DNA from 4 places in the Lysinibacillus sp. A1 genome. Region 1 is predicted to be linked to each of the others. Evidence: riboswitches for the same ligand, from Rfam matches in the RefSeq annotation. Region 1 holds a riboswitch; each other region holds the start of a gene.
What was found. Region 1 has a riboswitch for S-adenosylmethionine ahead of PI85_RS14705 (MetQ/NlpA family ABC transporter substrate-binding protein). Riboswitches for the same ligand answer to the same signal wherever they lie in the genome.
Positions count from the first base shown of each region.

Region 2: linked by a shared signal. The riboswitch ahead of metK (methionine adenosyltransferase) and the one ahead of PI85_RS14705 (MetQ/NlpA family ABC transporter substrate-binding protein) in region 1 are both predicted to bind S-adenosylmethionine.
Region 3: linked by a shared signal. The riboswitch ahead of PI85_RS05460 (O-acetylhomoserine aminocarboxypropyltransferase/cysteine synthase family protein) and the one ahead of PI85_RS14705 (MetQ/NlpA family ABC transporter substrate-binding protein) in region 1 are both predicted to bind S-adenosylmethionine.
Region 4: linked by a shared signal. The riboswitch ahead of metA (homoserine O-succinyltransferase) and the one ahead of PI85_RS14705 (MetQ/NlpA family ABC transporter substrate-binding protein) in region 1 are both predicted to bind S-adenosylmethionine.

Region 1 is NZ_JSZM01000017.1:18,663-24,140, reverse strand. Features, by position in the region: gene PI85_RS14730 (PucR family transcriptional regulator) at 1-187, shown strand, start outside; gene PI85_RS14725 (carbon-nitrogen family hydrolase) at 234-1,028, opposite strand; gene PI85_RS14715 (pyridoxal phosphate-dependent aminotransferase) at 1,125-2,288, shown strand; gene PI85_RS14710 (PPC domain-containing DNA-binding protein) at 2,336-2,839, opposite strand; SAM riboswitch class I at 2,962-3,067, shown strand; gene PI85_RS14705 (MetQ/NlpA family ABC transporter substrate-binding protein) at 3,157-3,987, shown strand; gene PI85_RS14700 (methionine ABC transporter ATP-binding protein) at 4,082-5,107, shown strand; gene PI85_RS14695 (methionine ABC transporter permease) at 5,100-5,478, shown strand, end outside.
Region 2 is NZ_JSZM01000001.1:34,802-40,279, forward strand. Features, by position in the region: gene PI85_RS00170 (alpha/beta hydrolase) at 1-871, opposite strand, end outside; gene pckA (phosphoenolpyruvate carboxykinase (ATP)) at 959-2,545, opposite strand; SAM riboswitch class I at 2,938-3,056, shown strand; gene metK (methionine adenosyltransferase) at 3,340-4,536, shown strand; gene PI85_RS00185 (gamma carbonic anhydrase family protein) at 4,707-5,219, opposite strand; gene PI85_RS00190 (alpha/beta hydrolase) at 5,354-5,478, shown strand, end outside.
Region 3 is NZ_JSZM01000008.1:57,627-63,104, reverse strand. Features, by position in the region: gene PI85_RS05470 (DASS family sodium-coupled anion symporter) at 1-1,374, opposite strand, end outside; gene PI85_RS05465 (glycerol-3-phosphate acyltransferase) at 1,574-2,206, opposite strand; SAM riboswitch class I at 2,362-2,475, shown strand; gene PI85_RS05460 (O-acetylhomoserine aminocarboxypropyltransferase/cysteine synthase family protein) at 2,593-3,897, shown strand; gene PI85_RS05455 (hypothetical protein) at 4,228-4,614, shown strand; gene PI85_RS05450 (homoserine dehydrogenase) at 5,088-5,478, shown strand, end outside.
Region 4 is NZ_JSZM01000041.1:40,605-46,082, reverse strand. Features, by position in the region: gene PI85_RS22470 (hypothetical protein) at 1-99, shown strand, start outside; gene PI85_RS22465 (endospore germination permease) at 133-1,677, shown strand; gene metA (homoserine O-succinyltransferase) at 1,733-2,668, opposite strand; SAM riboswitch class I at 2,768-2,877, opposite strand; gene PI85_RS22455 (nucleotide excision repair endonuclease) at 3,080-3,451, shown strand; gene PI85_RS22450 (hypothetical protein) at 3,499-3,861, opposite strand; gene PI85_RS22445 (TrmB family transcriptional regulator) at 3,907-4,689, opposite strand; gene PI85_RS22440 (TSUP family transporter) at 4,816-5,478, shown strand, end outside.

The sequences.
Region 1 (5,478 bases):
AGTCTATTTACAATCAAATGGCTCCAAGCAGCAAACGGCTAACCAATTGTTTATCGTTCGTCAAACACTGTATCACCGCTTAAAAAAGCTTGAAAGTTTACTCGGGGAAAATTTCATGAAGGGTCATAATCGCATTACACTGGAATTTATGCTCCTTGCAAACTCCTTAATTGATGACAAGAGTTAAAAAATAGGCACGTTCAAGAGCTCTCCCCCTTCAACGTGCCATCTCATTATCCTTTCACCACAACATCTTGATAAAGTCCTGGTCGACGATCATCGTATACAGGAATTCTTCCACGTACTTCATCAACTATGGAGAAATCCACATCAATTACTGCTACTTCCTCGTCTTCAGCACCAACCCAAAGCACCTCACCCCATGGCTGAATAATCATCGATTGCCCATTAAAGTTTTCTACTTTTCTCGAAATACGGTTAACTGCTATAACAAAGCATTGGTTTTCAATCGCTCGCGCTTGCAGCAATGTTTTCCAATGATCAATTCTAGGTGTCGGCCATTGAGCTGGTACAAACAGCACCTTTGCTCCTTGGAGGGCATGTGCACGTAACCACTCAGGGAAACGAATATCATAGCAAATGACACCAGCTGCCTCAATAGGTCCTAGCGCGAATCGATTCATATCATCTCCCGCTTCTAAGTAAAGATGCTCGTCCATTAAACGGAAAAGATGGGCTTTGCTATATTCCCCAACAAGTAATCCATTGTTATCAAATGTATACATCGTATTGTAAAACTTGTCGTCCTTTTTTATTGAAACGGAGCCACCGACAATATGTACACTAAGTTCCTTCGCTAAGTTAGCTAAAAATGCCTTTGTACGCTCACCGTTAACATCTGCCAATTCTGGTAGCTTCTCTAGTGCGTAGCCCGTATTCCACATTTCCGGAAGCACAATAATTTCTGCCCCCAGTTTTGCGGCTTCACGAATCTTGTCCTCTGCCCGTGTAAAATTTTCTTCTACTTTGCCGAAGCCAACGTTTAACTGAATACAACCGATTTTCATATTCATTCCTCCTCTAGACAATTAACAAAAAAAGTACTACTATTTGCTTCATATTCTTCAATAATAATTATTATATTCTGAAAAAGGTGATCATGCATGGAATTCTCTAAAAAACTACAGCAATTACCCACTCAATTTTTTGCGGCGCTTGTCCAAAAAGTAAACAATGCCTTGGAAGAAGGTCGTGATGTGATTAATCTCGGGCAAGGAAATCCCGACCAACCTACGCCCACTCATATCATTCAAGCATTGCAGGAAGCAGCTGAAAATCCTCAAAACCACAAATATTCGCCTTTTCGTGGTATCACCGAATTACGTCAAGCGGCTGCCGACTTTTATAAACGAGAATATGATGTGGAGATTGATCCTGATACTGAAGTAGCGATTCTTGGTGGCACAAAAATTGGTCTTGTTGAGCTACCTTTGGCTGTGTTAAATCCAGGCGATACGATGCTATTACCCGACCCGGGCTATCCAGACTACTTATCTGGTGTTGTATTAGGTGATGTTAATTTTGAAGTGATGCCACTATTTGCTGAGAATAATTTCTTACCTGATTATGAGGCCCTACCTAAAGAAGTTAAAGAAAAAGCCAAGTTACTTTACTTAAATTACCCAAATAATCCTACGGGTGGTACCGCTACACTTGAATTTTTTGAAGAAACCATTCGTTTTGCTAAGGAGCATAATATTATCGTATCACATGATTTTGCTTATGGTGCAATTGGATTTGATGGCAATAAACCTATTAGTTTCTTACAGGCAAATGGTGCAAAAGAAGTTGGAATCGAAATGTACACATTATCAAAGACTTATAATATGGCAGGTTGGCGCATAGGCTTTGCTGTAGGTAATGCTGATTTGATTGCCGCGATTAATCTTATTCAAGATCATTTATTTTGTAGTCAATTCCCTGCTATTCAACACGCAGCAGCTATTGCACTGACCTCTTCGCAGGAATGTGCAGATGAGCTAAGAGCTACCTATGAGCGTCGTCGAAATGTTCTAATCGAAGAAGCTCATAGAATTGGCTGGCAAGTAACGGCACCAAGGGGCTCCTTCTTTGCCTGGCTCCCTGTCCCATTAGGTTTCACTAGCGAACAATTTGCCAATATTTTGCTCGACAAAGCTGATATTGCGGTAGCCGCAGGAAATGGCTTTGGTCAATATGGAGAAGGCTATGTGCGTATTGGCTTACTTGTAAGCGAGGAACGTTTACGAGAAGCCATGCATAGAATTGAGCAATTAAAATTATTTTAACATGGAACAAAATGGAGTCCTGTAGCTTTCACTAGCTACAGGACTTACTATTTTTCAATTTTCCTTGGAAGATCTAACTCCTGTTCTAATGGATAAAATTGTACGTGACCTGTTTCATCATCCAACTGACGGATATGCTGAATGCCTTGAACTTCTGCCAGCACTATATCTGCTGTTATGACGATATTTCCACCCTTTATAAAATGACCGCCTGAAACCACTCCCCATTGATCACTCATGGAACCATGGAAATGCGTTTCATATTGTGCATCACGCTTACAAACAACTCCTGAACCTTGGATAAACTCGAGTGGCCCCTCCTTCTCGACCACATCACTAAATTGAACTTTAATGTGAGAAGTTTCATCAGGTACTAAATAAACAAAGCTACTTTTTTGAAAACTACCAATACAACTAATAATGGTTGCTGAATCAATTTTATTCTCTTCACAAAGTGCCTCAATTCCTTCAATGATGTCTGTCCCCATGAGAAGACGAGCACTAATCACCTTACCAAATGAACCTATGCCATAATTAACTCTTACGGACAATCTTCTCCCTCCTTCGCGACAAAATATTATAACAATATAAAAAATTTTAAAAATATTTATTGACTTACTATACCCTATAAATTATATTAGTTCTATCGGAAATACAAAAATATAATATGAATCTCTTATCAAGAGTAGCTGAGGGACTGGCCCTATGAAGCTCGGCAACCTCCTTTTACGAAGGAAGGTGCTAAATCCTGCAAACGAAATTCGTTTGATAGATAAGAGAGGACTTTTTTTCATGAGCCTCTCTTAATTTGTAAGAGAGTTTTTTTTATTTTCAAAAACCGATAAAACAATTTTTGGAGGTAGTTTTCATGAAGAAGAAAAATAAATTTTTAGTAGGTTTAGCAAGTCTTACATTAGTAGCAGCACTAGCGGGCTGTGGCTCTAAAGAAGATAGCAAAGGAAAAGGCGAAGCTATCGATGAAAATAAAATTGTTGTGGGTGTCACTTCAGGACCTCATGAGCAAATTGCAGAGGTAGCTGCTAAAGTTGCAAAGGAAAAAGGTCTAGAAGTAGAACTAAAATCATTTTCTGATTATGTTTTACCAAACACATCCTTAGCAGAAGGAGATCTTGACGCAAACAGCTATCAGCATAAACCTTTCCTCGATACATTTAATAAAGATCACGATACAGATTTAGTACCGGTTGGCAAAACAATTTTAAATCCAATGGGTATTTACTCTGAAAAATATAAATCATTGGATGACGTTCCTGAAGGCGCAACATTTGGCTTACCGAATGACCCAACAAATGGAGCCCGTGCTCTCTTTGTTTTACAAGAGGCAGGCTATATTAAATTAAAAGATGGAGCGGACTTAACAGCATCTGTTCGTGACGTGGAAGAAAACAAAAAGAATTTAAAATTCATAGAATTAGAAGCTGCACAAATTCCTAAGCAGCTTAGTGAAGTAGATGTAGCTGCTATTAATACTAACTTTGCGCTGGAAGCTGGCATTAATCCGCAAGAGGACTCTATTCTTTTAGAATCTACTGACTCTCCATATGTGAACTACATTGTCGTTCGTGCAGAAAATGAAAACGACCCAACGATTAAAAAGTTCATTGAGGCTTATCAATCTGATGAAGTGCGCCAATTCATTGAAGAGGAATTCAAAGGTTCTGTAATCCCTAGCTGGTAATACGTGTGATAAGCTAAAGAATCTGCCATATTTCCACTATGGAAACCGTGCAGATTCTTGCTTTTTAGAAGTTAAGAAAGGAGCAATCAATCTGATGATTCAATTACAAAATATTTCAAAAGAATATAAGACAAAAAAAGGCAGTATTAAAGCTGTGGATGGAATCAATCTTCATGTAAAAAAAGGGCAAATTCATGGTGTAATTGGGTATAGTGGTGCCGGTAAAAGTACGCTGATTCGTTGTGTTAATTTACTAGAGCGTCCTTCAGCAGGCAAAGTCTTGATAGACAATGTGGATATTACTACCCTTTCACTTCATGACTTACGTCAAACACGACAAAAGATTGGTATGATTTTTCAACATTTTAATCTCTTAAAGACAGCGACAGTTTATAACAATATTGCAGTTCCTTTAAAGCTACTTGGTTATAACGAAACAGAAGTCAAAAATCGTGTGGCTAAATATGCGGAAATTGTAGGTTTAACAGAAAAGCTAGATAGCTACCCTAATCAGCTTTCAGGTGGACAAAAGCAACGTGTCGCTATTGCACGCGCTCTAGCGCAAGAGCCAGAAATTTTACTTAGTGATGAAGCAACAAGTGCGCTTGATCCTGAGACTACAGAGGCTATTCTTGAACTATTGTTAAAAATTAATCGTGAATTAGGAATTACAATCCTACTGATTACACATGAAATGAATGTCATTCAGAAAATTTGTGATGAGGTATCTGTTCTAGAAGCAGGGAAAGTAGTTGAATTTGGTACGGCTATCGAGCTCTTTGCAAAACCACAACACCCTACTACAAGAAAGTTCTTAAGTACCATTTCACAACGTAACTTAACTCCTTCTCTTATTGAGCAGTTAAATGTTTCTGGTAGCGTCATTCGTTTAACATTTCTTGGAGAAAGTACTGGTAAGCCATTATTGGCTGAAGTCACCAAAGTATATGATGTACAACCAAACATTTTAACAGCCAATATTATTGAATTAAAAAACGGCATTGTTGGTAATATTGTGGTGCATTTAAACGGAGAGCCCAACATTGTTCAAAAGGCGCTAACCTATTTTGCAGAGAATGGCGTTACTGTGGAAGAGTTAGGAGGAGAGATCCATGAGTAATTTCTTTAATGATTGGTCAGAGGTTATTGGCAAAGCAATTATCGAAACATTTCAAATGGTCGGAATTTCATTATTCTTTTCCATTCTAATTGGTATACCTTTAGGGCTTTTAATAGTTTTAACACGACCTGGTCAATCCTTCGAAAATAAATTTTTCTATCAATTTTTTAATCTAGTCATTAATATAATCCGCTCAGTGCCATTCATCATCTTACTATTCTTCATTTTACCTTTTACAAAGGTTATCGTCGGTACAACGATTGGCGTTAAAGGCGTTATTGTTCCGCTTGTAGTTTATACGGCTCCTTATATTGCACGACTGATGGAGTCAGCGCTTTTAGAAGTTGATTCGGGCGTTGTCGAAGCCTACA
Region 2 (5,478 bases), on a different contig from region 1:
CTTCGACAAGTAATTTTTGCTTCGGACCATTTGCTGCCTCATATACGTTATTCAACATGGTCGAAGGGACAAAAGTATCGTTGTCTCCATGAATAAACAGCATAGGGGTTTTTGATTTTGCCACTTGATCAAGAGCACTAGCTTCTCCCAGCGTATAGCCTGCTTTTAGTTTAGTTACGACTGAAGAGAATTGCATAATTGGGAATGAAGGCAAGTGAAAGATTGCTTGTAATTGATAGGAAAATTCATTCCATACGGAAGAATAGCCGCAATCCTCAATGATAGCCTTTACATTTGACGGCAAATCCTCGCCTGAAGCCATCATCACAGTGGCGCCTCCCATTGAAACCCCAAATAGCACAATTTCAGCATCTTTATTCCTGTTTACAATGTCATCAATCCATGAAACAACATCCAAACGATCATGCCACCCCATGCCGATATAATCACCTTCACTTTGACCATGTCCTCTTGCATCGGGAATGAGCACATGGTAGCCCATATCATAAAATTGTTTAGCATACTTAGTCATTTGTGTACCATCACTTGAATAGCCATGGAAAATAATTGCCCATTTGTCCGTGGGCTGGCTGTTTTGGATAGCGTATGCATGCAGATTAAGAGAATCATAGGATTGAATCGCCTTCTCCTCATAATGCTTGTTAAACCATTGCTCACGATCCTCTTTCTCTTGAGCTTCACTTGAATTGCTATCAATTAAATTATGGGGGGCATCTAGAACAGCTGATTTATCAGTATTCGGATTTAATGCCAGATTATAAAAGTAGTTGCCTGCAAAAAAACCAGCACCAGTAAATAATGCCAATAATATAGTAATGATTGCTACTAGTAATTTGTATTTTCTTTTCATATGTATCTCCCTATATTAGCTTCATTTATGTTTTATGGGAAAGAAAAAGAGAACGAATTATCTCGTTCCCTTTTCTTGTTCTAGTTGTTATTTTAATGGGCCACCAAGTGTAGTGATGGCTTCAGAAACGTTTGCAAATTTCTTGAAGTTTTCGTTGAATAAGCCTGCAAGTTCAGCAGCTTTTGCATCGTATGCAGCTTTATCTGCCCATGCTTCACGAGGATTTAACACTTGTGAAGGTACACCTTCAACTGCTGTTGGGATGTGTAAACCAAATACAGCATCTTGTGTCGTTTCAACATTTGTTAATTTACCATCGATAGCTGCGCGTACCATTGTACGTGTATAAGAAAGTTTCATACGGCTACCAGTACCATATTCTCCACCAGTCCAACCAGTGTTCACTAGGAATACTTGTGCGCCATGTTCGTCAATTTTTTGACCTAACATTTCTGCATAAACTGTTGCAGGAAGTGGAAGGAATGGAGAACCGAAGCATGTAGAGAATACTGGTTCTGGCTCTGTTACACCACGTTCAGTTCCAGCAAGTTTTGAAGTGAAACCACTTAAGAAGTGATACATAGCTTGCTCTTTTGTTAATTTACTGATAGGAGGTAATACGCCAAACGCATCAGCTGTTAGGAAGATGATTGTTTTTGGATGACCTGCTACAGAAGGATCAACAATGTTTTCGATGTATTGAATCGGATAAGCTACACGAGTATTTTCTGTTAATGAACCATCATCATAATCACAAATACGAGTTTCTGGATCAACAGCTACGTTTTCTAAAACAGAGCCGAAGCGGATTGCATTGTAGATTTCTGGTTCTTTCTCAGCAGAAAGGTTGATCGTTTTTGCATAGCAACCACCCTCAATATTGAATACACCATTATCAGACCAGCCGTGTTCATCGTCACCGATAAGCTTACGGTCTGGATCAGCGGATAATGTTGTTTTACCAGTACCAGATAGACCGAAGAATAATGCTACATCGCCAGCTTCACCAACGTTTGCTGAACAGTGCATAGAAAGGATACCTTGTTGTGGTAGTAAGTAATTCATAATACCGAAGATAGATTTTTTCATTTCACCAGCATATTCAGTACCACCAATTAAGATAATTTTCTTTTCAAGTGATACAATGATGAATGTTTCAGAAGCAGTACCGTCAACCGCAGGATCTGCTTTAAAGTTAGGAGCTGAGATGACAGTGAAGTCTGCAACATGCGAAGCTAATTCGTCTTTAGTTGGACGGATAAATAATTGATGAGCGAAAAGGTTGTGCCAAGCGTATTCATTAATAACTTGGATGCTTAATTGTGAATCTTTGTCAGCACCAGCAAAGCCTTTGAATACAAATAATTCATCTTGTTCTTTTAAATATTTTATTACTTTTACATACAGGTTATCGAACACTTCAGAGGAAATTGGTTGATTGACCTTACCCCAGTCAATTTGATCTTTTGTGCTTTCTTCTTCTACTGTATATTTATCTTTAGGTGAACGACCAGTGTATTTGCCAGTTTCTGCACGAACTGCGCCATCTACTGTTAACATTGCCTCACCACGAGAAGTAGCTTTTTCTGCTAATTGTGGTACTGAAAGTTGAACGTTAATGTTACCGCCGCTTAATAATTCCTTCAGTTCGTTTGCAATTTCTACTGAATTCATCGATTAAATACCATCCTTTTTTATAGTATTCCCTTGATTTAGAGGGATTTTTTCTTAATTTCAAAAATAGTATAACACAATTGGTTAAATAATCTATACTAATTAAGAAATTATTTTAGAGTTTTTATTACTTTTCAATAAACTGACAAAAAATAATGTTTTTCGAGTAGAAAACATTCAATGCTACAGTAAATTGTCTAAAATTTGAGCCACACATATGTTACCACAAGATGCTAGGTATGTTGTAGGGATTAATTTTCTTCTATTTACATCATCACCCAAGAATGAAAAGTTTTATGATGATTATTTGTTCCTTCCTTTCTATACAGTAATACATAAGAAAATATTTGACAATGTTCGACCTTTTCAGTAACATGAAAATTGAACGGATACTCTTATCCCGAGCTGGTGGAGGGTCAGGCCCTGTGAAACCCGGCAACCTGCATGAACTATTTCACGTCATGCGTTGGTGCCAACCTGATGCAAGGGAAAATCCCTTGAACGATAAGAGTGAAAGGTAGCGAAGTCATTATTCCTTTCCTCATGTATAGTAACGTGAGTAAAGGATTTTTTTATTGTTAAAAATCAATGTAAAGGTAAGTATATGTAGTTCTTTCCTTATTATAATGACGGATCTTTCGAAATCCTCGTGTTAAAAGTAGCAGTTATTTTTTCACGTAAAGTGAAATGACAACAACAGCGGCTTGAGAGTTCAATCCTTAGGAGCGGACTTGACATGGGTAATGAGTACCGTATTCAAATACTATTTGTAAGAGTAATAGGAGGAAAACTAAATGACAAACCGTCGACTGTTTACATCAGAAAGTGTAACAGAAGGACATCCAGATAAAATTTGTGACCAGATTTCGGATGCCATTTTAGATGCTATTTTAGCAGAAGATCCAAATGCACGTGTAGCGTGTGAAACAACTGTAACAACAGGATTAGTATTAGTAGCGGGAGAAATTACTACTTCTACTTATGTAGATATCAAAGGTATTGTACGTGATACGGTAGCGGAAATCGGATATACACGTGGAAAATATGGCTTTGATGCTGAAAACTTAGCGGTACTTGTAGCAATTGGTGAGCAATCTCCAGATATTGCTCAAGGTGTTGACCAAGCTTTAGAAGCACGTGAAGGTTCTATGACAGATGCAGATATTGAAGCGATTGGTGCAGGGGACCAAGGCTTAATGTTTGGCTATGCATGTAATGAAACACCTGAGTTAATGCCATTACCAATTAGCTTAGCTCATAAGTTAGCACGTCGTTTAACGGAAGTTCGTAAATCTGGTGAGCTAGCTTATTTACGTCCAGATGGTAAAACACAAGTAACAATTGAGTATGATGACAATAACGTACCTGTGCGTGTCGATACAATTGTTATTTCAACACAGCATGATGAAGAAGCAACACTTGAACAAATTCAGGCTGATCTAAAACAATTCGTGATTGCTCCTGTTGTGCCAAGCGAATTATTAGATTCAAACACAAAATACTTTATCAATCCAACTGGCCGTTTCGTCATTGGTGGGCCAAAAGGAGATGCTGGTTTAACGGGCCGTAAGATCATTGTTGATACATACGGTGGTTATGCACGACATGGTGGCGGTGCGTTCTCAGGTAAGGATGCCACAAAAGTTGACCGTTCAGCTGCCTATGCGGCACGTTATGTAGCTAAAAATATTGTAGCAGCTGGTTTAGCAGAACGCGCGGAAGTACAACTGGCGTATGCAATAGGCGTTGCACAGCCTGTTTCCATTGCGGTTGATACATTTGGTACAGGAAAAGTGAAGGAAAGCGAAATCGTAGAATGGGTTCGTGAGCTATTTGATTTACGCCCAGCAGGTATTATTAAGATGCTAGATCTTCGTCGTCCAATTTATAAACAAACTGCAGCCTATGGTCACTTCGGTCGTACCGATTTAAATGTACCATGGGAACAAACTGATAAAGCTGACGCATTACGCGTAAAAGCACGTCTGTAAACTATTGTGCTAAAGTGCTGAAGTCGTTAGAAAATTATTCTAATGTATGATGAACAAAAGGGGCTTTTCTGCCCCTTTTGTTTTTTTGCAAAAATGCCTCGCCTGTATCCTTGAACAATGGTCATGGAAAGCGAGGGATTTTTTATAATGAATAAATTCTTTATAAGCTTTTATTTTTGTAGAGATTTATAATACTGACCTTTTTCTACGTATTCACGTACGATACGCTCCATATCCTTTTTATCCTCAGCGTTTAATTCTCGGACAACTTTCGCTGGACGACCTAATGCTAAGCTATTTGGAGGTATGACTTTACCAGGAGGCACGAGACTTCCGGCTCCAATAAATGCACCCTCTCCAATCTCTGCTCCGTCTAAAATAATGGAGCCCATACCGATTAAGGCATTTTTTCGAATGGTACAGCTATGTAAAGTTACTTGGTGTCCTACTGTGACCTCATCTTCAATAATGAGTGGAAACCTAGGACTTTGATGTAAGCAGCAAAGATCTTGGATACTTACCCGTTCACCAATAATGGTTGGTGAAACATCGCCACGAATTACGGTATTAAACCAAATAGTTGTTTCAGCTCCAATTGTTACGTCTCCAGTAACAGTTGCGTAATCGGCAATAAAAACAGATGGATCGATCTTTGGTGTTTTATCTTTAAATGGATAAATCATGAGAATCGCCTCTTTTCTTTCTGTAGATATAGTATTATCGTATCAAATACGCAACTTTAAGGAAATATAAAATTAAAATGTGCTGTTATTTCGATATAATCAAATTGTAATTATTTTTTAGGAGGACTATGTGAATGTGGAAATGGGAAGCTGATGGACAAGCAAAGGCTGTGATTGCTATTCTTCATGGTGCTTATGAAAACCACCGTTGGTATGCATGGCTTATAGAAAAATTAAGAATGGAAGGCTTCCACATAGT
Region 3 (5,478 bases), on a different contig from region 1:
TGCTCCTGTACCATAGGCAAGCATATTTTGTGGTGCACTAATTGGTAATAGGAAACCAAAGCTAATAACAAATTGTTGTATGATAACAAAGCCAACCTGATCAACATTTGCTGTTAATGTGGAAGCTAACACGATAAACACTGGTATAAGTGCAGAGGCTAAGCTTGTTGCACTAGCGAAACCTAAATGAATAAGAATATTAAATAATGTTACGATAGCAATCGTAGCAAGAATTGGCATAGTATCTAGACCGAGTGAACCAAAAACTTTATCTGATAACCATGATGCACCTTTTGTATTCAGCAAAATAGTTCCGAGCATAATACCTACTGCAAAGACAATGATTGTTCCCCAAGGGATATGAGGTTCAACTTCCTTCCATGAATAAACGCCTATTTTAGGCATTAGTAGTACAGCAATAGCGATAATTGTAACCGTCGTTGTATCAAATGGATGGAGCTTGCCTTCCGTTGCCCAGAAAAATAGTAAAACTAATGATGTAACGATCAATCGAATCTCAGGTGCTTTTAACGGCCCAAGCTCAGCCAACTGTTTCTTGATGACTTCTTTACCACCATCAATATTGCTCGTCTCAGGCTTAATAAGCGTAATCATAATGAAAAATAAGGCTACTGACATAATAATCGAGAATGGAGCAGCATAAAGTAACCAAGCACCCCATGATATATTCACATTAAATTGCTCTTGGATGAAATTCAAAGCAACCATATTTTGTGCTGCCGCAGTTTTAATACCGATATTCCAAATGGAGACGGCTTGTACAGAAGTAATAACAAGTAAAGCAGCAAGTCGACTATCACGTGGTAAACCGAATGCTGCGACCATGCCAAGAAGAATAGGGACCACTGCGCCAGCACGTGCAGTAGCTGAAGGAACAAAAAATGCAAGGGCAATTGAAACTAATATAGCACCGAAAACAATGGCTTTTGTTTTTGTTCCTACAAGCGAAAGAATCCAAAGAGCAAGTCGTTTATGCAAATTGGTAATTTGCATGGCTGCCGCTAGAAAAAGAGCTGCTGCTACTAGGGCCACGGCAGAGTTACTAAAACCACTTAATGATAGTTTTAAGGCGCTAGCAGTACCTAGTTGTGTTGTTGGATCATCCTTAGATGGTGCAAGTCCTAGTAAAACTGTGACGAGTGCAATAATCATTGCAGAGCTAACAGGATATGAAACAGCCTCTGTTACCCACAGGATAACCGCGAAAGCTAAAATGGCTAAAGCGCGCTGTCCAGCTACAGGTAGATCACCGTTATTAGGTAAAAAAATAATGATAATTAATAAAGCAAAAGCCAACCCAATCCATAAAGGCTTTAAATTACGCTTCGTTGTTGTTTGTTTAGATGAAGACATATTTTCTCATCCCTTCTACGTCTACGTAAAATGACGGTTATTATCCATAACATCGGTCAGTATAATGTTTTTTTAAGATAAGAATTCGTCCGTTTATTGTATAGAATGAAAAGAAGCGGAATATGTCTGTTTTACAGCTTTAATAGTAATTAAAGAGATAATTTGTGGTCATAAAATATACAAATATCTCCTAAAAATATTATTTCTTTTTCTTGAAGGCAGAAGTAACTTTAGGCTCGGTTCCATTGATTAAACGTTGAATATTTTCAATGTGCAAAATAATAGCAATAGCAAAAAGTAGAATGGCAATAATGGTCGGGCCAAGCCCAGGAATCCATAAGTAAGTAGCGGTACAAAAAACGAGGTAAAATTCTAATACCCCAACAATTAAATAGTTCGTTGCAAAAGATAAAATAACAAATAGAATAAGTGCAAATAAACCAATCTTCCAATCAACCGCAAGTAAAATTCCAATGATAGAGGCAGTCCCTTTTCCACCATTGAAGCCCATATAAAAAGGGAAATTATGCCCCAAAATAACCCCTGCAGCTATCAAGTAGGTGAGGAGCCATGTTTGTTCTGCTGTTAAATGTGTTACATCTGTTAAATAAAAATGTGCACCGACAATGGCTACGACGCCTTTGCCAATATCGATAAGAGCTACTAAAACGCCATATTTCCAGCCGAGTGAAAGCGTAGCATTAGAGGCACCAGCATTGCCATGGCCAGCTTTTTTTAAATCAACCCCGGATAAAAATTGTGCCACCTTAGAGCCGTGAATACAGCCAATCAAATAGCCAACAACTAGAAAACAGATCACGGCTTTTACCATAAAAATACTCCTTTCAAATTTTTTTCTAAAATAGTGTATGCGTTCTTACTACGTAAAAGAGCAGACAGAAGTTTCGGAAAAAATAAAATTTAGATGTTGACAGAAAAAAACTCTATGCTTATACTTTGTAACAACGATGGAAATTGAATCTCATACTCTTATCAAGAGCGGCGGAGGGATAGGCCCTATGATGCCCGGCAACCAGTAGGTGATGAACTTACTAAGGTGCTAATTCCTACAGATTCTTACTTGGATCTGGCAGATAAGGGGAGGAAAACTTGCAACCGCAACCCTCTTCTTAGCTGAAGAGGGTTTTTGTTTTCTACAGAAAAATCCTCCTCATCTCCGGTACCATCGTAAAAAAAATAACCAAATGGAGGTACACAATGACAAATTTTAAACCAGAAACACTGCTGTTACATGGCGGTCAAGAGCCAGACCCTGTGACGGGTTCTAGAACTGTTCCTGTTTACCGTTCAACTGCTTTCGTTTTTAAAGACACTGCTCATGCGCAACGTCTTTTTGCCTTAGAGGAAGCGGGGAACATTTACACGCGAATTACGAATCCGACAGTGGATGTTTTTGAAAAGCGTGTGGCTTTATTAGAAGGTGGAACGGCAGCAGTAGCACTTTCATCTGGTGCAGCAGCTATTGCATTTTCTATTTTAAATCTAGCTGGGGCAGGAGATGAAATTGTAGCAGCTAGTTCTTTATATGGTGGTACGTATAATTTATTCGCGAATACATTACCAAACTATGGCATTAAAACGATTTTTGTAGATGAAACAAACCCAGAGAATTTTAAGACTGCCATTACTGATAAAACAAAAGCTGTCTTCGCAGAAGTTTACGGTAATCCAAGCTTAAAGGTTTTAGATATTGAAGCTGTAGCTAAGATTGCACATGACAACAGCTTACCATTAATTATCGACAGTACATTTGCTTCTCCTTATGGGTCTACACCAATTGACTACGGTGCAGATGTGGTAGTTCACTCAGCAACGAAATGGATAGGTGGCCATGGGACAACTCTAGGTGGTGTTGTTGTAGACGCTGGTAAGTTTGATTGGACTAGTGGGCGATTCCCAGGCTTTACAGAGCCGGATGCTTCTTACCATGGTTTACGCTATGGAATCGATACAGCTTCTGCAGCCTTTGCTACAAAGCTGCGTGTACAGTTGTTACGTGATTTTGGACCTACATTAAGTGCAGATGCAGCTTTCAATCTTTTACAAGGTTTAGAGACGCTTCATTTGCGTATCCCTAAACACAATGAAAATGCTTTAGCTGTGGCAGAATATTTACGTAACCACCCATCTGTGGAGTATGTAAATTATAATGGCCTAGAAGATTTTCCAACACATGAGTTGGCGAAAAAGTATTTAAAAAATGGCTTCGGTTCAGTGCTTACATTTGGCATTAAAGGTGGACGTGAAGCAGGACGAAAGCTTATTGATCATGTAAAGCTGTTTTCACATGTAGCAAATGTAGGGGATGCCAAGTCGCTAATTATCCATCCAGCATCTACTACACACCAACAATTATCAGCAGATGAACTAATTCAAGCTGGCGTAACCGAATCGCTCATTCGCTTATCAATCGGTTTAGAGGCAGTGGAGGACATCATTGCAGATTTAGAGCAGGCTATTACTCAGGCAACAGCAACAACTGAGCAAACAGTAGAAGCTTAATATAGAATGACAGGCGAATGTTGTAGCGTTTACGTATTTTCTCATTCGAATAGCCTCATTTGGTATACGTCAAACGTTGCTACATTAACCAATTACCTCATCCGGTAATTATCAGAACCTTTTTAAAAACAATACCGAGTAATTTTATATGTATTATTGACTTTGTTAAAACCTTGTTATATACTTGGAATTAAGTTAAATGTACGGAAAAACCTCGTTGAAAAGGTAAATGTTTTCATAAGTGATCCCCCCACTTTTGAATAGATAGGAGAGTAGTTACATAGCCAGTGGCTACTCTTCAAAAAAACTGATGATAAAGGAGTGTTTAAAATGGGTAATCTCTATAGTGCGCAAAACATTGCATCTTATCTAATTTATGAACTAAATGAAGGTCATGTATTTGTTAACAATCAATCCATTCAACACATCCTTACATTAGTGGAATGTAAATGGCAGCAAATTTTCGGTCATTCAGCGTATCAAGAACAGGTTTGCACAGATGATATTGGCTATACGATTAAGGAAGTTTATGAGGCATATGAGAAGTATGGTGTGAGCCACATCCAGCTTCCAGCAACAGAATTTTATTTGAAGTATGGTACATTTCAATTAGTGGAACGTACGTATGCAATACCAAATTTTACAGAAGAAGAAATTAGTATTGTTCAACAAGCTTTAACACAATATCGTTTTCAATTGCTTTCAAAAGCGAGCTAAATAATCCCTCATATATTTAGGCTCATTCTCTGCTGCTACAGGGAATGAGCCTTTTTTATAGTAGTTTAATTATTTAGCTGGTTTATGGGTGTCTGAACATACATATATATAATAGAAGAAAGACATCATAATTTGAGAGTAAAGAGTCAATATTTGTTCAAATCTTATGGATAAACTAAAAAAACGTATAGTAAAAGGAATGAAACCGATTTCTTTTGCACGTCTAGGGAAAACAAATGTCCTTCCTAGAAAGATTTTTCTTGTGTAAAGTATATATATGCGTTACAATTTTCTTTAAGTTAAATTTCGAATTATTTGAATTTGTATATGTTCTAACATGTACTGAATATCAAAATTTATCCAAAATTAAGGGTTGGCTAAGGCCTGCGGTTGGTGTCAAATGATTTGGCACAACCCCACGGAGAGTTTGGCTTGATGAAACTGCGGAATGTAAGTTGGAGGGAATAATAAGAATGGCAACTATAAAGGCAGCGATTTTAGGATTTGGAACGGTAGGTCAAGGAATCTATCATATATTAAATGAAAAGCGGGAAGATCTTAAAAATAAATTAGGCATTGAATTGGAAGTAGCTAAAATTTTAGTAACAGATGCTAGCCGAGAACGTGTACCAGGCACAGCACATTTGATGACTACAAGCATGGATGATGTATTGGCAGAACCAGGCATGCAAGTAATATTTGAAGCCATTGTGAATGAAGAGCCTGCATATAGCTATTTAAAGAGAGCGGTAGAGCATAAATGTCATGTTATTACTGCCAACAAAGTCATGTTTGCAAAGCGTGGATTAGAGTTACAAGAACTTGCAAAAGCAAATGGTGTCTTTGTAGGCTTTGAGGCGACAA
Region 4 (5,478 bases), on a different contig from region 1:
ATGGGCATTGCTCTCAAAATAAATATCCCGAGTCCTCTAGATTTTATAACCTTTATTTTTACACCAATTAAAGATTTTATCGTTTCACTCACAAAATAGTAGATACATCGTCATGAAATGGAGGACAATTATATGGAAAAAGAAGTAATTAGTTCAAGACAATTTACAATTATCACATTCCTCCTTTCTATCGGTACTGCCATCTTAATCATCCCTTCAAGTATTGCAAGCTCTAGTAAGCAAGATGCGTGGATTGCTGCAAGTATTGGTGTTGTCATTAGTTTGCTTGTTGTGAAATTATTTGTGACGTTAGGCGACCAAACACCGACACTGAATTTTATTGAAGCAAATGAAAAACTACTCGGGCGCTTTTTTGGAAAAATCACAGTGGTGTGCTTCCTTTCTCTTACCCTATTTGCGGGAGGAGAATTACTGTATTTTATTGGTGCTTTTATGAAAACAGAGGTAATGCCGGAGACGCCTACTATGGCATTTGCCTTGTTGTTTATTATTATAATTATGTATGCTACCTATTTAGGGATAGAAAACTTTGCTCGTTCAGCAGAAATACTTTTCCCTATGTTTGTCTTAATTTTTATTTTCTTTGTTGTCAGTATCACCCCACAAATTAAGTTTGAATATATACAACCGATTATGGAAGCATCCAAAACATCCATCTTATATAGTATCATCCGCTTTATAAGTGTCTTTTCTTTTTCGTTAGTTATGTTATTAATGATTTACCCTGCGAGTGTCAATGTCCAGCAATCCTCAAAAAAAGGATTTTACATAGGCATGCTTCTCGGTGGATTTGTACTAGTAACATTAATTACTCTATCCATTTTAGTATTAGGGCCAGCCAACACGGCTTCGCGAACTTTCCCTAGCTATGCCCTAGCACAAAGAATCTCTATCGGAAATTTTTTACAGCGCATTGAAATAATCATGGCTTTTATGTGGATTGTATCCATTTTTATTCGAACGTTTATGTACTTCTATACAACTGTTGTTGGAATTGCACAAATTATGAAATTGAAGGATCACCGCCCACTAATCCTACCAATGGGTATTATTATGGTCGGACTTTCGCAAATTGTTCACCCAGACATCGTCCATTCCAACATTTATAATGATGAGATTTGGCCAATTTATGCATTTGTTTGCACCATATTATTACCCATACTTCTCCTCATTGTAGCTGTTATTCGTAACCGAAAATCACTAGGTAATTCAACTGAAATGGGTCATGCGGATTCTAATGAGGGGCAAATGACTGATGCGAGTAATGCGGTTTCTAATCAAGTGAATCAGACGAAACCTGATAATACGGATTCCCATCAGGAGAATCAGGCGAAACCTAATAATATGAATTCCAATCAGGATATTCAGACGAAACCCGCTACTATGGATTCCAATCAGGATATTCAGACGAAACCTGCTACTATGAATTCCAATCAGGATATTCAGACTAACGATGCTAATACAGATAGCACTCAAGACAATCAGGATAATCAAGAAAAAACAGATAATCCAGTTTCTACTCAAGACAATCAAGATAAATCTGCTACGTCGAATTCCAGCCAAGTGATTCAGTCTGAAGCTGGCAACGCTACATCCAAACAGGACGATCAGGCGACTCCGGATAAAACGAGTTCTGATAAGAAAAATCTAGAATAACAAAGTCTAATTCCTTCAGCTGCTTAGTGAAGAAATTAGACTTTTTCAGTGTTATTTAAATATGATATTCAATTTCGTCTACAAAGTCCCATTCATATGGTGTCTCTTGGTATACGTAGTAGTTCAACCAGTTGGAGAACAATAAATGCGTATGGGCACGCCATGTATTCATCGGTGCCTTTGCTGGATCATCATTTGGGAAGTAGTTTACTGGAACGTCTATATGGATACCCTTGGCAACATCGCGACTGTATTCATCGGCTAATGTTGTCGCATCATATTCTAAATGTCCAGTAATCATAATGTTTTTATTATCTTTAGATTGCACGATAAACACACCCGCATCCTCTGAATAGGATAATAAGCGTAACTCTTGATGATTGCGAACCTCGTCAATCGAGACAGATGTATAGCGAGAATGAGGGGCAGTAAATAAATCACTAAAGCCTCGTACTAAATCTACTGTTAAATCAGTAATCACATGAGAATAAACCCCGGAGCATTTAGCAGAAAGCTCGACCTTTCCAATCCCATAATGATGATATAGCGCAGCCTGTGCCCCCCAACATATATGTAGCACGGATGTCACATTCTTTTTAGACCAATCCATAATTTCAGCAATTTCCTGCCAATAGTTAACCTCTTCAAACGGCATTTTTTCTACAGGCGCACCCGTAATAATCATACCATCATAGCGTCGATGACGAATTTGGTTAAACGTTGTGTAGAATAATTGCAAATGAGATTTACTGACATTTTTAGATTCATGAGTAGCCGTGTTTAAAAAAGTAATATTCACCTGTAATGGCGTATTTCCTAGTAATCGTAGTAATTGTAGCTCCGTTTTTTCTTTTTCGGGCATCAAATTTAAGATTAATATATTTAATGGACGTATTTGCTGTGTTCTCGCACGGTCCTCTTCCATCACGAAGATTTTTTCCTCACGTAAATGTTCTCCAGCAGGTAAATTTTTCGGAATATTAATTGGCATCTTGCGTTCCCCTCTCTTTTTTTGCTCCTTTTTCGAAAAAATTAAAAAATCCTCCACATTCCATATGAGATAGAATGAGAAGGATTTTTTTCACGTTCACTCTTATCTCTCAAAGGAAAAACCTTTGCTGGAATTAGCACCTTTCTAACATTTGTTAGAGGTTGCTGAAGCGTCATCGGGCCAAATCCCTCTGCTTCTCTTGATAAGATTATTTAATTATCTTGAATTGTAACATGGACTAGTTAGAATATCAATAATTCATAGAATATTTTGTTATTCCTATGCATGTTCTCCCATCATTTGATAAACACTAAGCTTGCTGTATATGGTTATTCTACATGAAATTTTATGGTAAACATGCCGCTATTATGTTACCATATATCTTTAGTAATAGAGAGGAACGTGAATACTTTGATTAATATTGAATTTCCAAAACCAGATGTAGTCATTCGCCAACGCGAACAAGATGTAAAACCAGGTGATGTCCCAATTACACCATACTTTGGTTTCATCGACTTCCACAAGATCACACGTGATAAAGGCGGCATTTTCTTATTTTATAATGAAAAGAATGAGCTATTATTTGTCGGTAAAGCACGTAAAATTCGCCAACGCATTAAAAAACATTTTGAAGACAATGTATCTCCGATGAAAAACTATCGTGACGAGGTCTTCAAAATTGAAGTCTATGAAGTAGAAGATCCTATGGAACGTGAAATTTATGAAACGTATGCGATTAATACGTTCCGCTCCAAATACAATGTAGATAAAGTATTTTATTAATATCAACAAAAACCGAAATCTCTTTTTTTAGGGATTTCGGTTTTTTATTACATCCTAGTCATGCGATCTATCGGCATGCTTTTTCCGTTAATATATAGTTCAATAATTGTCAACTCTGGGCTTTTGTTGATAGCATAGACATACGGTTGAGCTTCTTTCTTTTGCTCGCTTCCTTCCTTGAAATGAATGACTAACCGATCTTCATTTGCTGCCACACTTGCTAGCACATTTCCTTTCGAAAACATGACAAGATAGTACGTCACGTCATCTTCATACAATAACTGAATTCTGTCTTTAGCTATAATATGCTGTTGGATATGGTCAGGAACGATGGTTAGCTCCTGAATCTTAGGTGGAACTGGCAGCGGCGGTGCAGAATCACATCCGCCCATCCATAAGACATAAAACAATACTGGCAACATCCATTTTTTCAAGATGCTCCCCTTCCCTTATAGCTACTCTAAAAAAAATGCTTTACGCTCTTTAGCAATCCAGTCCTCAAGCTCTTTATCATCACGCTTCACTAGTCGATTGATAAGAACATCATGCCAAACATAATCCTCTAATAAATATATATGCACTGGATCATTCGTTATAAAAGCGGTTTCTTGATTCGACGGCGAGTGACCATAAATCATTTCTTGTCCATCAACCGATAAAATAAACCAGTGGGGTGTAGAAGTCTTTCTCGTATAGTGTGTGGCTCTGTGCTGATCGATAGATGCCAGATGTTCCCCGACATATAAGGTAATGCCATGCACCTTCACATGCTGTGATACCCCTTCGATATCCTCGCGTAAGGCATCGTACATATCTTCCCACATCGATAGGATAATTTTTGTCTCTGCTTTTTTTAATAAGTTTTGACAATAATTGATGATTGTCTGCTTCCCTTTTAGCATTAACACTTTAGGTTCCGCTTCCTGTTCTTTCGTTTCTAATTTTTCTAATTGATCACTAATCGACGTAAAATTTGATTGCCAGCGCTGTTGAATTTGCTGCAAAAACATTTCGACAGGAATAGAAGAATACGTCGTTTGATCCGCCGTTTCCTCTTTCAGTACGAATCCCTTTTCAACAAGACCATTTAATATGTCATAGATTCTAGCTCTTGGTATTCCAGAGTTTTTGCTAACTTGGTAGGCACTGACATGACTATTTTGTACGAGTGCTGTATAGGCCTTTGCCTCATATTCTGTCAATCCCAGTTCTTTTAATTGGGCGATTAATTCATTCATATCATCCCTCCATATTTTTATTATAGGCTACTGTTGTGAACATTTGCCAATGAAAAAATTAGGCTTTACAGCACTGAATAAATTAGTTACTATTTCAGTAGTAACTAATTAAGAAGAGGTGTAAGCATGGTCTTTGATGTGGATGTACATATTTTAATACTATTAATTTCCTTTGGATTTTTAGCAGCATTTATCGATTCTGTCGTTGGAGGTGGTGGTTTAATTTCCTTACCAGCCTTATTGTTTGTTGGCTTAAATCCCGCTGCTGCAGTAGCAACCAATAAATTAGCTGGCGCGATGGGCTCACTCACATCGACCATTTCCTTTTACCGTTCTGGTCAGCTTGAAATTCGATCTGTCCTGAAATATTTCCCTCTCGCCTTCATTGGATCATTATGTGGTGCATGGACTGTTCATTTAATTAACCCAGCCCTATTAAAACCATTAATGCTTTTCATGCTGGCGGCTGTTGGGGTATATACGATCTTTAAAAAGAATTGGGGCGCTGTCTCAACCGTTAAAAATCTATCTAAAACGCACTTATTTTTATTTATGATACTTTTATTTGCGATTGGGTTTTATGACGGGTTTCTTGGTCCTGGAACGGGCTCTTTTTTAATCTTTAGCTTCTTGCTTGTTGGCTTTGATTTTTTAAAGGCTGCAGGAAATGCGAAATTTTTAAATTTGGCGAGTAATGTGGCAGGTGTTTGTATGTTTGCTTACTTAGGTCAAATCCATTATGTATATGGTTTAGTCATGGGGGTTGCTCAAATTGGTGGGGCTATGCTT